Regions from separate parts of the Shewanella sp. Scap07 genome, predicted to be linked through region 2. Evidence: predicted binding sites of a transcription regulator. Region 2 holds the regulator's gene; the other holds the start of a gene.
What was found. The regulator LexA, encoded in region 2, represses DNA repair genes until DNA is damaged. The targets are predictions, from matches to a motif close to TACTGTATNNNNATACAGTA.
Positions count from the first base shown of each region.

Region 1 (5,555 bases), 1.8 Mb from region 2:
GGCAAACAGCAGCAACTTATCTATTACTAATGCTTGTTGCTGATACTTGGTTACGCCTCCTCGCTCAAAATGTCCCTCCACAATATCCACAATCAAGCGCACTGATGTCGCACTAGCCTCGGTGCTGAGCGTCATTAAATCAAAGGGCTGCGGCACTATGGTCCAAATGGGCGTAACTTGGTTAGGGTTAGGCTGCAATGCTTGCTTTATCGCCTTGTCGACCTTGGCATCAACAAAGTGAAATTGAAATAAAACCTGGGCATTGTGGGGTACATGATACATAGGTAAATGCGATGCAATCAGACCCTGTTGGCCGCCAAACATCAACATGCCATGCAAGCCCATGTGGGTAGGTTTGGCCAACGCTGGCGCGCTCTGGCCGATTGTTAGGCATGGCAGTAACAAACATAGGTAAACAACGTGCTTAAGGGTTTTCGGTAACATCAAAAATTAGCTCCACTGTGTATTAAACAAGTGGGGCCGTCCCCGATGAAAAGTTGCTCTGTTAGGTCAACAAAGCAAATGAGGTCGTCCTCATGAACACAATGTTAACCTTATGTAACGGCCTTGCCAAGTTCTGAGCAACCAATTTCACCGACTTTAACTGGCTTTTCGACTACCTTTAGGTTGACGCCGAGTTGCGGATTTTGCGGTTGTTGACGACTTTTTCGTGGTAGTGCGCTTTTTACTATAACGGCGTTGATTGGCTCGAGCAGGCGCTTTAACTCCCTGTAGCGCAGTGGGCAGTTGGGCGCCAGCTTGAGTGATCAACTGCTGGAGAGTGTCCACCAATGGCGTCATAAAACTTTGATATTTTGACTCTTTACGACAAATAGCGTCGAGATGACTTTCCCATAACGCGGTCATATCTGGGGTGGTTGCACTGCTAGGTAAACTGTCTATTAGCCCCATGCCGACCGCGGTAGCTACAATTGTTTTGCCTTTACGTTCGATAAATTGGCGCTTAAACAGCAATTCAATTATCCCGGCACGCGTTGCTTCTGTTCCGAGGCCATCGGTCTCTTTAAGAATTTTGCGGATTTCAGGATCGGTAACATAGCGGCCTATTCCCGTCATGGCGCTGAGCAAGGTGGCATCGGTGAACGCTTTCGGAGGCTGAGTCTGTTTTTCTAGTAATTGTGCTTGGCCTGAGTGCAGCGACTGACCGACCGTCAGTGCGGGTAAGGATTGCAGGTTTTCTTGTTCTTTATCAGAGTCAGCTTCACGGTTTGACTGTTTTTGTGGCCAGAGTACTTTCCATCCAAGTGATTGTTCCTGTTTGGCTTTAGTGCGAAACAAGCCTTTAGCTATTTCAATCTCTACTTGGGTTTCATGATATCGATAAGCGGCATAAAACTGCGCCAAATACTGGCGTGCCACTTGTAAATAAAGCTGGCGCTCGGCTTGACTAAGCTTGGCTAAGTCAGCGACCTTTTCGGTGGGAATGATGGCGTGGTGTGCATCGACCTTACTGTCGTTCCACGCTTTCGATTTGATACTCGGATCGGGCTGCGGTTGACCTTCAACCAGTTCATTGGCGCCAGTTAATATGGCACGAATAACATTGGGCGCCAGCGCAAATTGATCTTTGGGCAAATAACGACTGTCTGAACGAGGATAAGTCAGCAGTTTGTGTTTTTCGTATAGCGCTTGGCACGTATCAAGCACCTGCTTAGCACTCATACCAAAGCGCTTACTAGCATCAATTTGTAATGAAGATAAATTATAGGGCAAAGGCGCGGCTTGCCGCTTATCCTTGCTTTGTAAATCGACGACAGTGGCGGGCTGTTGGCTGATCCGAGCAACGACATTTTCTGCAAGCCGCCGCGCTAATACTCTGCCGTCTTCATCCATATAGGGGCGGCACGCTTCACTGGGCTGCCACTTTGCGGTAAAGGCATCATTATCTTGGGTACTTAGGTGGGCTAATACTTCATAAAAAGGCCGGCTGACAAAGCTGGCAATCTCTTTGTCGCGCCTGACCACTAATCCAAGTAAGGGGGTTTGCACCCGGCCAACGGAAAGCACACCTTGATAACCCACTTTTCGCCCTTGTAAGGTATACGCTCGGGTCATATTCATGCCATAGAGCCAATCTGCTCGCGCTCTGGCTAATGCTGAGGTCGACAGCGGTACAAAGTCTTTGTTAGGCCGCAGTTGACCTAAGGCCCGCTTAACGGCTTGCGGATTAAGATCGCTAATTAGCAGTCGCTGTGCTTGCTGAAGCTTTTGGCCTTTTACGCCAAGATGAGCAATGACCTCATCAACCAACAACTGCCCTTCTCTATCGGGGTCGCCAGCGTTAACAATTTGACTGGCTTGCTTAACCAATTTTCTTAATACCGACAGTTGCCCACGTGTCTTAGTTTTTGGCCGCATTTTCCATTCGCTAGGCACAATCGGCAGATGTTCAAACTTCCACGATTTATACGCAGCGTCATAACTATCGGGCTCTGCTTGCTCAAGTAGATGGCCAATACACCATGAGACACAATCACCATTGGCTGCGGTGATAAAACCATCGCCTTTTTTGTGTGGTTTAGGCAGCACGTCGGCAATGGCCCGCCCTAAGCTTGGCTTCTCGGCAATATATAGAATCATCGATTATTATTAACACTGTATAAATTAACAGTAACTGTATCGCAAATTAATTGAGTCCGCAATCTCAGTCACCGCCGCGAGCGTCGGCAATAACGCTAAATGGCCATGGTTTAAATAGCGATAGTAAAATATTTATCATTCTACAATGTAAATTCAATTGAGAATGATTATCATTTGAGTAATATAATTGGTAAATATTTCACTGGCTGACAATTATGCTTACCACATTACCCACTGCACAATATCGCTTAGACCATATTCTGCTGTATCACTTTTTATTGCTTACCGCGATATCATTGCTGATTTTGCCGCTGTTTGAGCATGACAAAACATTTGTGTTGATGTTATTGGTGAGCTTGCAGATAGTGCTTACCTGCATCAATACCCTGATTTCTGTCAGTTTCGGCCAACGCATCGAGCGCATAGCGCTTAGCGTCTTGTTTGCACTGTGGATGACAGTTTGGCTGGTGCATCTCAATTAAAAACCAATCTTGTCACTGTGACTGCACCAATACCAGCCATAAAAAAACCGACCCTAAGGTCGGTTTCTTTGGCTAACGCAGATACAACCCTAAGGATGACATACGTTGTGGAGCTCTAAGTTGGTACCGATGTCTTTGCTACGATTAGCTTTAGCATCATCGTTACGAAGCTGGGTTAGATGGTCTAAGTAAGCTTGGTCAACATCATTAGTAATGTAGTTACCATCAAAAACAGACGTTTCAAACTGCTTAATATCTGGGTTTTCTTGACGTACTGCTTCAACCAAGTCACTGATGTCTTGGAAAATCATACCGTCAGCGCCAATCAGCTTACTGATTTCATCCACGTCGCGGCCATGGGCAATCAACTCGCTTGTGGTTGGCATATCAATACCATAAACATTAGGGAAACGGATCTCAGGAGCGGCAGAGGCAAAGTACACTTTCTTCGCGCCAGCTTCACGAGCCATCTCAATAATTTGCTCAGAGGTAGTACCACGTACGACTGAATCATCCACCAACAATACATTCTTACCCTTAAATTCGGCATTAATTGCATTGAGTTTACGGCGTACAGACTTCTTACGCTCTTGTTGACCTGGCATGATGAACGTTCGGCCAATATAGCGGTTTTTTACAAAGCCTTGACGATATGGCAGATCCAAATTGCGGGCAATTTCTAACGCGATATCACATGAAGTTTCCGGAATTGGAATGACCACATCAATATCATGATCGTCCCACTCTTTCTTGATTTTCTCGCCTAAACGGGTGCCCATGTTCACTCGACTACCGTAAACAGAGACATTATCAATGGTCGAGTCTGGGCGAGCAAAATAGACATACTCAAAGATACAAGGTGCATAGCTTGGAGATTGCGCGCATTGACGGGTATAAAGCTGACCATCTAATGAGATATAAACCGCTTCACCTGGGGCCACATCACGCATGGTTTCAAAACCTACTGCGTCAAGCGCTACGCTCTCAGAGGCTACCATATACTCAGTACCGTGCTCGGTTTCATGCTTACCCAGTACAAGAGGACGAATACCAAATGGGTCTCTAAAGGCCACTAAACCTTGACCAATTATCAGCGCTGCTACCGCGTAAGCACCGCGAGTTAAGTTATGCACATTGGCGACAGCGTCAAATACTTCATCCGCCGTGAGCTGTTGGCTATCTGTGTGCTGTAGTTCATCGGCAAGCAGATTAAGCAGGACTTCAGAATCAGAAGTGGTATTAACATGGCGGCGCTGCTGAACAAGACGTTCATGCAATGCCACGGTATTGGTTAGGTTACCGTTGTGCGCAAGTGAAATACCAAAAGGAGAGTTAACATAAAAAGGCTGCGCTTCTGATGCACTAGAGCTGCCGGCGGTAGGGTAACGTACATGACCGATACCCGCATTACCTTGTAGGCGCTGCATATGCTTAGGCTCAAATACGTCTTTTACCAGACCATTGGCTTTACGCAGTCTAAACGCACTACCATCTACGGTGACAATACCCGCTGCATCCTGTCCACGATGCTGTAATACAGTTAGTGCATCATAAATAGGTTGATTAACCGAACTGCGGCCAACTATTCCGACAATACCACACATGGGTAGGATTCCTCATTGTAAGATGTTCTGATAATTATAATATTCAAATCGTTCTTTGGTCGGCACTCACTAGCCGTGCCGAGGCAGGTAACCTGCCCTGTTTTATAATTTGGGTACAAAGCTTGAGGTGTTTTCTACATAGTCAAAAAACCACTGTATGACCACACCGAACTCAGGCACTAATACGGAGCTCTCCCACCAATCGGTACTAGGAGCGCCAGTAAAAGCATCTAAGAAAAATAATATTGCACTGACAATCAATGCGCCTCTTAAGGCGCCAAAGCACAAGCCTAAAACACGGTCTGTACCGCTAAGACCGGTTTTATCAACTAACTGACCAATCAGATAGTTAACCAGTGCGCCTAAAATGAGCGTCGCGACAAAAAGAATCGTAATTGCCACGCCATTCCTAAGTAACTCATCTTGCATTTGAGTTAGATAGACGGCGAGGTCTTCATAAAATTGACTCGCAATGAAAAAAGCCGCAAACCAAACCACGAGCGACATGGCTTCTTTGGTAAATCCACGGAGAAGACTAATTAAAGTCGACAATCCGATAACAGCGATAATGGCGTAATCGATCCAAACCATTGAAATTGATGATCCAGCATGACATTAAGACGGCGCGATCTTACCAGAGACGGAGCAGATTCTCACCCCCTAGCGACAGATAAATTGATCGCTGTCTGCTGGTTTAATTTTGCAGCGTCAGCTAAATAAGTCTATATAAAACAAAGCCGCAATAGGTTTATTGCGGCTTATTTTAAAGTGTTTCACTTAAAGGCTTTAGTGTTCTGTATACGAAACGCTATTTTTCGGTTGGGTTGTAGGCGATCACCCGCCCTTTTAGCTTAGTGACTTGCTCTAC
Region 1 covers NZ_CP041329.1:3,021,322-3,026,876, forward strand. Annotated here, with positions in the region: gene FLM48_RS13195 (hypothetical protein) at 1-444, opposite strand, end outside; gene FLM48_RS13200 (DNA topoisomerase III) at 601-2,601, opposite strand; gene FLM48_RS13205 (hypothetical protein) at 2,817-3,083, shown strand; gene purF (amidophosphoribosyltransferase) at 3,173-4,687, opposite strand; gene FLM48_RS13215 (CvpA family protein) at 4,790-5,278, opposite strand; gene dedD (cell division protein DedD) at 5,496-5,555, opposite strand, start outside.
Region 1: a site for LexA is predicted at 2,615-2,634, ahead of FLM48_RS13200 (DNA topoisomerase III). Genes of this name have one in related genera too.

Region 2 (5,555 bases):
TGGTGGGGATAACTAAAGGTTTGTCGACTTCAAGTAGGTAAGTTTCACTCTTTGTGGCGTCACCCTCAATTTGATCTCTAGGAGTTGAAAGCACACTGAAGAATTCAATGTCATGATCAAAGTAGCTGTAGTGCCATTTCCACTGTGAGCCCGTCACTTTAATGGTGATATCGGCATCACTAGTATCTTCCATTGCAATCAGTGTTTTAGTGGCAGGAATAGCCATTAAAATTAGGATAACGAAAGGAATCACTGTCCATGCGATTTCAACCTTGGTACTTTCATGAAAGTTGGCGGCGACGGCGCCTTTAGAGCGGCGGTGATTGATGATCGAGTAGATCATTACGCCGAACACGACCACACCGATAGCACAGCAGATATAAAGGATCGTCATATGTAGACTGAACACTTTATTACTGATGTCCGTTACCCCTTTTGTCATATTTAGGGGCATATCGGCGGCGAAAATGGGGGGCGTAAACAGCAACGCCAGCAAATAATACAACACTTGCTTCACTAGACTTCTCCTCTGTCAATTGCGAAGGCAACTACAAAGAAGAGCCACACAGTAAGTCTCTGCTCTATGCAAACTCTTCGGTTCCCAAAAAAGCAACGATGACTTCAAAGTGCGTTGGTGGTTTAGCGCGGTGTTGTTATTTGCCAGTTGGCTACCACTCTATGCACTTACGGCTGAATATATCAGTCCAATTTCTACTCTTTTCTCGCACGGAGCTCACTGCATAAGCCAAATTGACGAGAGGAAAAGTGACGACTAAATCGCTCGGATATAACAAATAATCGTTGTTATCTTGTTCTAACTTACTGCCTGTTGAATTTTTGATCAAGATCAAACTTTTAACTTTTATTAAAAAAAACAGCAACAAAAAAGCCTCCCGAAAGGAGGCTTAGATGGGAAAAACAGTCTTATACGGACTAATGAAACGCGCTAAATAACGAACCTTGATTAACGTGAACATCCGCTACTGAGGGTAGCTGAGCAGCAATGTGGTCACTGCCGCTTTCAATTACCACGCCTAAAGCTGTGGCACTTTTTGCAACTAATTCTAGGCGGCGATTGTCGCGGCTATCTAGCATAGGCGCCCAACATATTACTGCGCTAGAGGTGCCACTGGTTAGCGCTTTTTCCATTGCCCATAGCGTTTCTATCTCGTCTTTAGCATGTACCAACAAAATGCGATCCATGCGTACGCCAGCTTGAGCCAACATCTGTTTATAGCCAATATTGGGTGGACTAATTAATACAATCCACTGGCCTTGCTGACTGAGTCGTGCGAGTTCAGGTGTCAGGGTTTGCAGCTCTTGCACACCTTGAGTGTGGCTGGGCATACGTGACACCCCTTTACTGAGTTTGGCTTCATCTTGCCATAGCCCTGGGTGGCGTGGGCTGCTTCCAATCAAGTTGTTCATTGCCAGTCTCCATTTCTAATCACACCTACCGCCAAGCCTTCAATGGTCAGGGATTGGTAGTTTAAGTCGACTTCAATTGGGGCGTACTCTTCATTTTCTGCATGCAGAAATACCGTGCTACCGACTTTTTCGAAGCGTTTAACGGTGACATCGTCTTCTACTCTAGCAACCACGACTTGACCGTTACGGGCCTGAGCCATTTTATGAACCGCCAATAGATCGCCTTCTAAAATGCCGATGTTTTTCATACTGTCACCACGTACTCGCAGTAAGAAATCAGCGGCGGGTCTAAACATGGCTGGATCCACTTGATAGTGCTGCTCAACATGTTCTTGGGCGAGTATTGGCTCACCTGCGGCAACTTGACCAATCAAGGGTAAGCCAGATTCAGACTCATCATCTTCTTGGGTGAGGCGAATACCGCGAGACGTGCCAGGAATAATTTCAATACAGCCTTTTTTGGCTAGCGCTTTCAGATGCTCTTCGGCAGCATTGGCACTCTTAAAACCCAACCTTTTAGCAATTTCTGCACGGGTAGGTGGCATGCCAGTATCAGCAATATTATTTTTGATGAGATCTAATATCTCAGATTGTCTCGGGGTTAGCGGTCTCATATTTAAACCTGTTTTTCCATACAGTACCTGTCAGTATATACAGTATTGTAAGTAGTGCAAGTATTAACCAGTGATTAATTTTATCTATTGCAGCAGGGACTTGGCGATAGGCTGAATTGAACCGTTATCACTGTACGCTGTAATTGTGCTGGGCAGCTAGCAGTATTGTGGTCGGCAGATTAATAATGTGCATGGTTAATAGCGACCTGATGAGTTTTTCTGATATTCTATGGGGCTAACAACGAGACTCAAAAATAATAAACTCATGTCCAAACAAGACTCTATTTGGCGCAAATCACTGCGCTGGATTCAAAAAAAGTTAGTGCACACTATCGTTGTGCCTCATGATCCATTTGCCGATCTTAATTTAGACCCGAGTAGGCCGGTGGTTTATGTGATGAAAACTGAATCCGTCAGCGATATTGCCGCGCTGAGTGAAATTACCGCTAATTTTGGTTTGCCTAGCCCCTATGAACCGCTGCAGGTCGATGGTGAACAGACACCGCGAGTAGTCTGTCTTGAAGGCGCTAAGCCGCTTTTGGGCAAGCGTGCCAGCAACTCGCCTTATTTAAGCACTTTTATGCGCCTATTGGGCGCACATAAACGTCGGCCAGAGCTAGATGTTCAATTGGTGCCAGTAAGCTTGTATTGGGGCCGTACCCCTGGCAAAGAAGATGACACCATGCGTGCGGCAGTGTTGGAGCGTCAAAACCCCACCTGGCTGCGTAAATGTTTGATGATTCTGTTTCTTGGTCGCCACAACTTTGTGCAATTTTCTAATGCGCTGTCGCTACGCCATATGGCTGATGAGCATGGAACGGATAAACGCATCGCCCAAAAACTGTCGCGAGTGGCTCGGGTTCACTTCCATAGACAGCGTAAGGTGATGACGGGTCCTGTACTGCCTAACCGTCAAGCGTTGTTCCATGCGCTGCTTAAGTCTGAGTCGCTTAAAAAAGCCATCGTTGAAGAAGCCAATAATAAGAAGATCTCTGAAACAGAAGCACGCGCTAAAGCGATGGAGTACTTAGACGAGATTGCCGCTGATTACTCAGATAGTCTGGTGCGTATTGCTGAGCGTTTTCTTACTTGGTTGTGGAACAAGCTTTACAAAGGCATCAATATTAAAGGCGCCGAGCAGATCCGTCAGTTGCACCACGATGGCCATGAGATTATTTATGTGCCTTGTCATCGTAGCCACATGGATTATCTACTGCTGTCTTATATTCTCTATTATCAAGGCATGGTACCGCCGCATATCGCTGCCGGTATTAATTTGAATTTCTGGCCTGCGGGTCCCATGTTCCGCCGTGGCGGGGCGTTTTTTATCCGTCGTAGTTTCCGTGGTAACAAGCTTTATACCGCGGTATTTAGAGAGTATCTCGACCAATTGTTCACTAAAGGCTATTCGGTTGAATACTTTACCGAAGGTGGACGTTCGCGCACTGGTCGCTTGCTAGCGCCGAAAACCGGCATGATTGCGATGACGGTTAACAGTGTACTGCGCGGAGTAGAGCGTCCGGTAACCTTAGTGCCGGTTTACCTTGGTTATGATCATGTCATGGAAGTGGCGACTTATCATAAAGAGCTTAGTGGTAAGAAGAAAAAGAAAGAATCAGTTTGGCAAGTATTTGGTGCTATTCGTAAATTGGGTAATTTTGGCCAAGGCTATGTTAACTTCGGCCAGCCAATCACGCTGCACAGTTTCCTCAATGAGCAAGCGCCAGAATGGCGTGAAGAGATTGCTAAAGATCCAGAGCAAAAGCCAAGCTGGCTAACACCTGTGGTCAATACATTGGCCAATCAGGTGATGACTAATATCAACGATGCCGCCGCCGTCAGCTCGGTCACATTAACCAGTTTAACCTTACTGGCCGCAGAGCAGCATGCGCTACAGCGCAGCCAATTAGAGCAACAACTAGACCTGTATCTAACCCTACTTAAGTCACTGCCTTATACCGAGTATGCGTCGGTGGTTGAAGGTGATGGCAGTAAGTTGGTGCAACAGGGGTTAGAGCTGAAAAAGCTCAAGCTCGATAGTGATCCGCTAGGGGATATCATCTCCATTGATGACAGTATCGCGATTGCGATGACCTACTATCGCAATAACATTATCCACTTATTGATTATTCCATCGTTGATTGCCAGCTGCGTAACTCGCGTTAAGCATTGTCAACGTGATGAAGTGATCGCCACTGTTGAAGATCTCTATCCACTGCTGCAAGCCGAACTGTTTATGGGTATTGAAGATGTAGCCCAATACGTTAACCAGGTGCTAGATCTATTTATTGAGCAAGGGCTTGTGCGCGAATCTGGTGAGCTGGTGGTTGAAGCTGACGCAATTAATCAAATGTTATTGCTAAGCAATACCGTGAGCGAAACCTTGCAACGCTATGCGATTATCTTCAATTTATTGGCGACCAAACCGCAGATTGAACGTTCTGATTTAGAGCGTGAAAGCCACACATTAGCGCAACGCTTAGGCGCGCTACATGGTATTACTGCACCAGAATTTTATGACAAAAAACTGTATGGGACTCTTAGTGTGAAGCTAAAGGATTTGGGTTACCTATCTGATAAAAATCAGTCTGATATCCAACGGATCCGCACACGCACTAATGGCTTGCTTCGTGCCTCTGTTAGACAGACTATTGTAGACAGCGTCGCTGCGGAGCAATAAGCCAAATGGCAAATCATATGAATGCTGCCAAGCATAAGGTAGCAGGTAAATCTATTTTAGGTGGGGCAATGATTATTGCCGGTACAGCAGTCGGTGCAGGGATGTTCTCTCTGCCTGTTGTGGGTGCCGGAATGTGGTTCAGTTACTCGTTATTGATGATGGTACTGGTGTGGTTTTGTATGTTGGTGTCGGGCCTGCTGTTACTCGAAACCAACTTGCATTTTGAACCAGGCGCGAGTTTCGACACCCTTACTAAAGATACCTTAGGTAATTTTTGGCGTATTGTTAACGGGTTGTCTATCGCCTTTGTACTGTACATTCTAGCGTATGCTTATATCAGCGGTGGTGGCTCTATTGTTAATCACAGCCTACAAGCACTGGGCATTGCGCTGCCACAAGGTATTGCTGGGTTAGTGTTTGCGTTAGGCCTAGCGTTTGTGGTGTTTATTAGCACCAAAGCCGTCGACCGTATTACCACCATCATGCTGGGTGGTATGGTGATCACCTTTTTCTTGGCCGTGGGTAACTTGCTGATGGGCGCTGAGCCTGCCAAGCTATTTGAACCCAATGGTGAAGCGACTTACCTGCCTTATTTACTGGCCGCACTGCCATTTGGACTAGTCAGTTTTGGTTATCATGGTAACGTGCCGAGCTTGGTTAAGTATTACGGCAAAGATGCCAATACCATTATTAAAGCGATTTTGATTGGTACCAGTATCGCCTTTGTGATCTATTTCTGTTGGCTCGTGGCCACCATGGGCAATATTTCCCGAGTCGAATTTATTGATGTGATTGCCCAGGGCGGCAATATGGGCGTACTGGTCGCTGCATTG
Region 2 covers NZ_CP041329.1:4,800,700-4,806,254, reverse strand. Annotated here, with positions in the region: gene coxB (cytochrome c oxidase subunit II) at 1-517, opposite strand, end outside; gene FLM48_RS21195 (cell division inhibitor SulA) at 934-1,428, opposite strand; gene lexA (transcriptional repressor LexA) at 1,425-2,042, opposite strand; gene plsB (glycerol-3-phosphate 1-O-acyltransferase PlsB) at 2,308-4,722, shown strand; gene mtr (tryptophan permease) at 4,728-5,555, shown strand, end outside.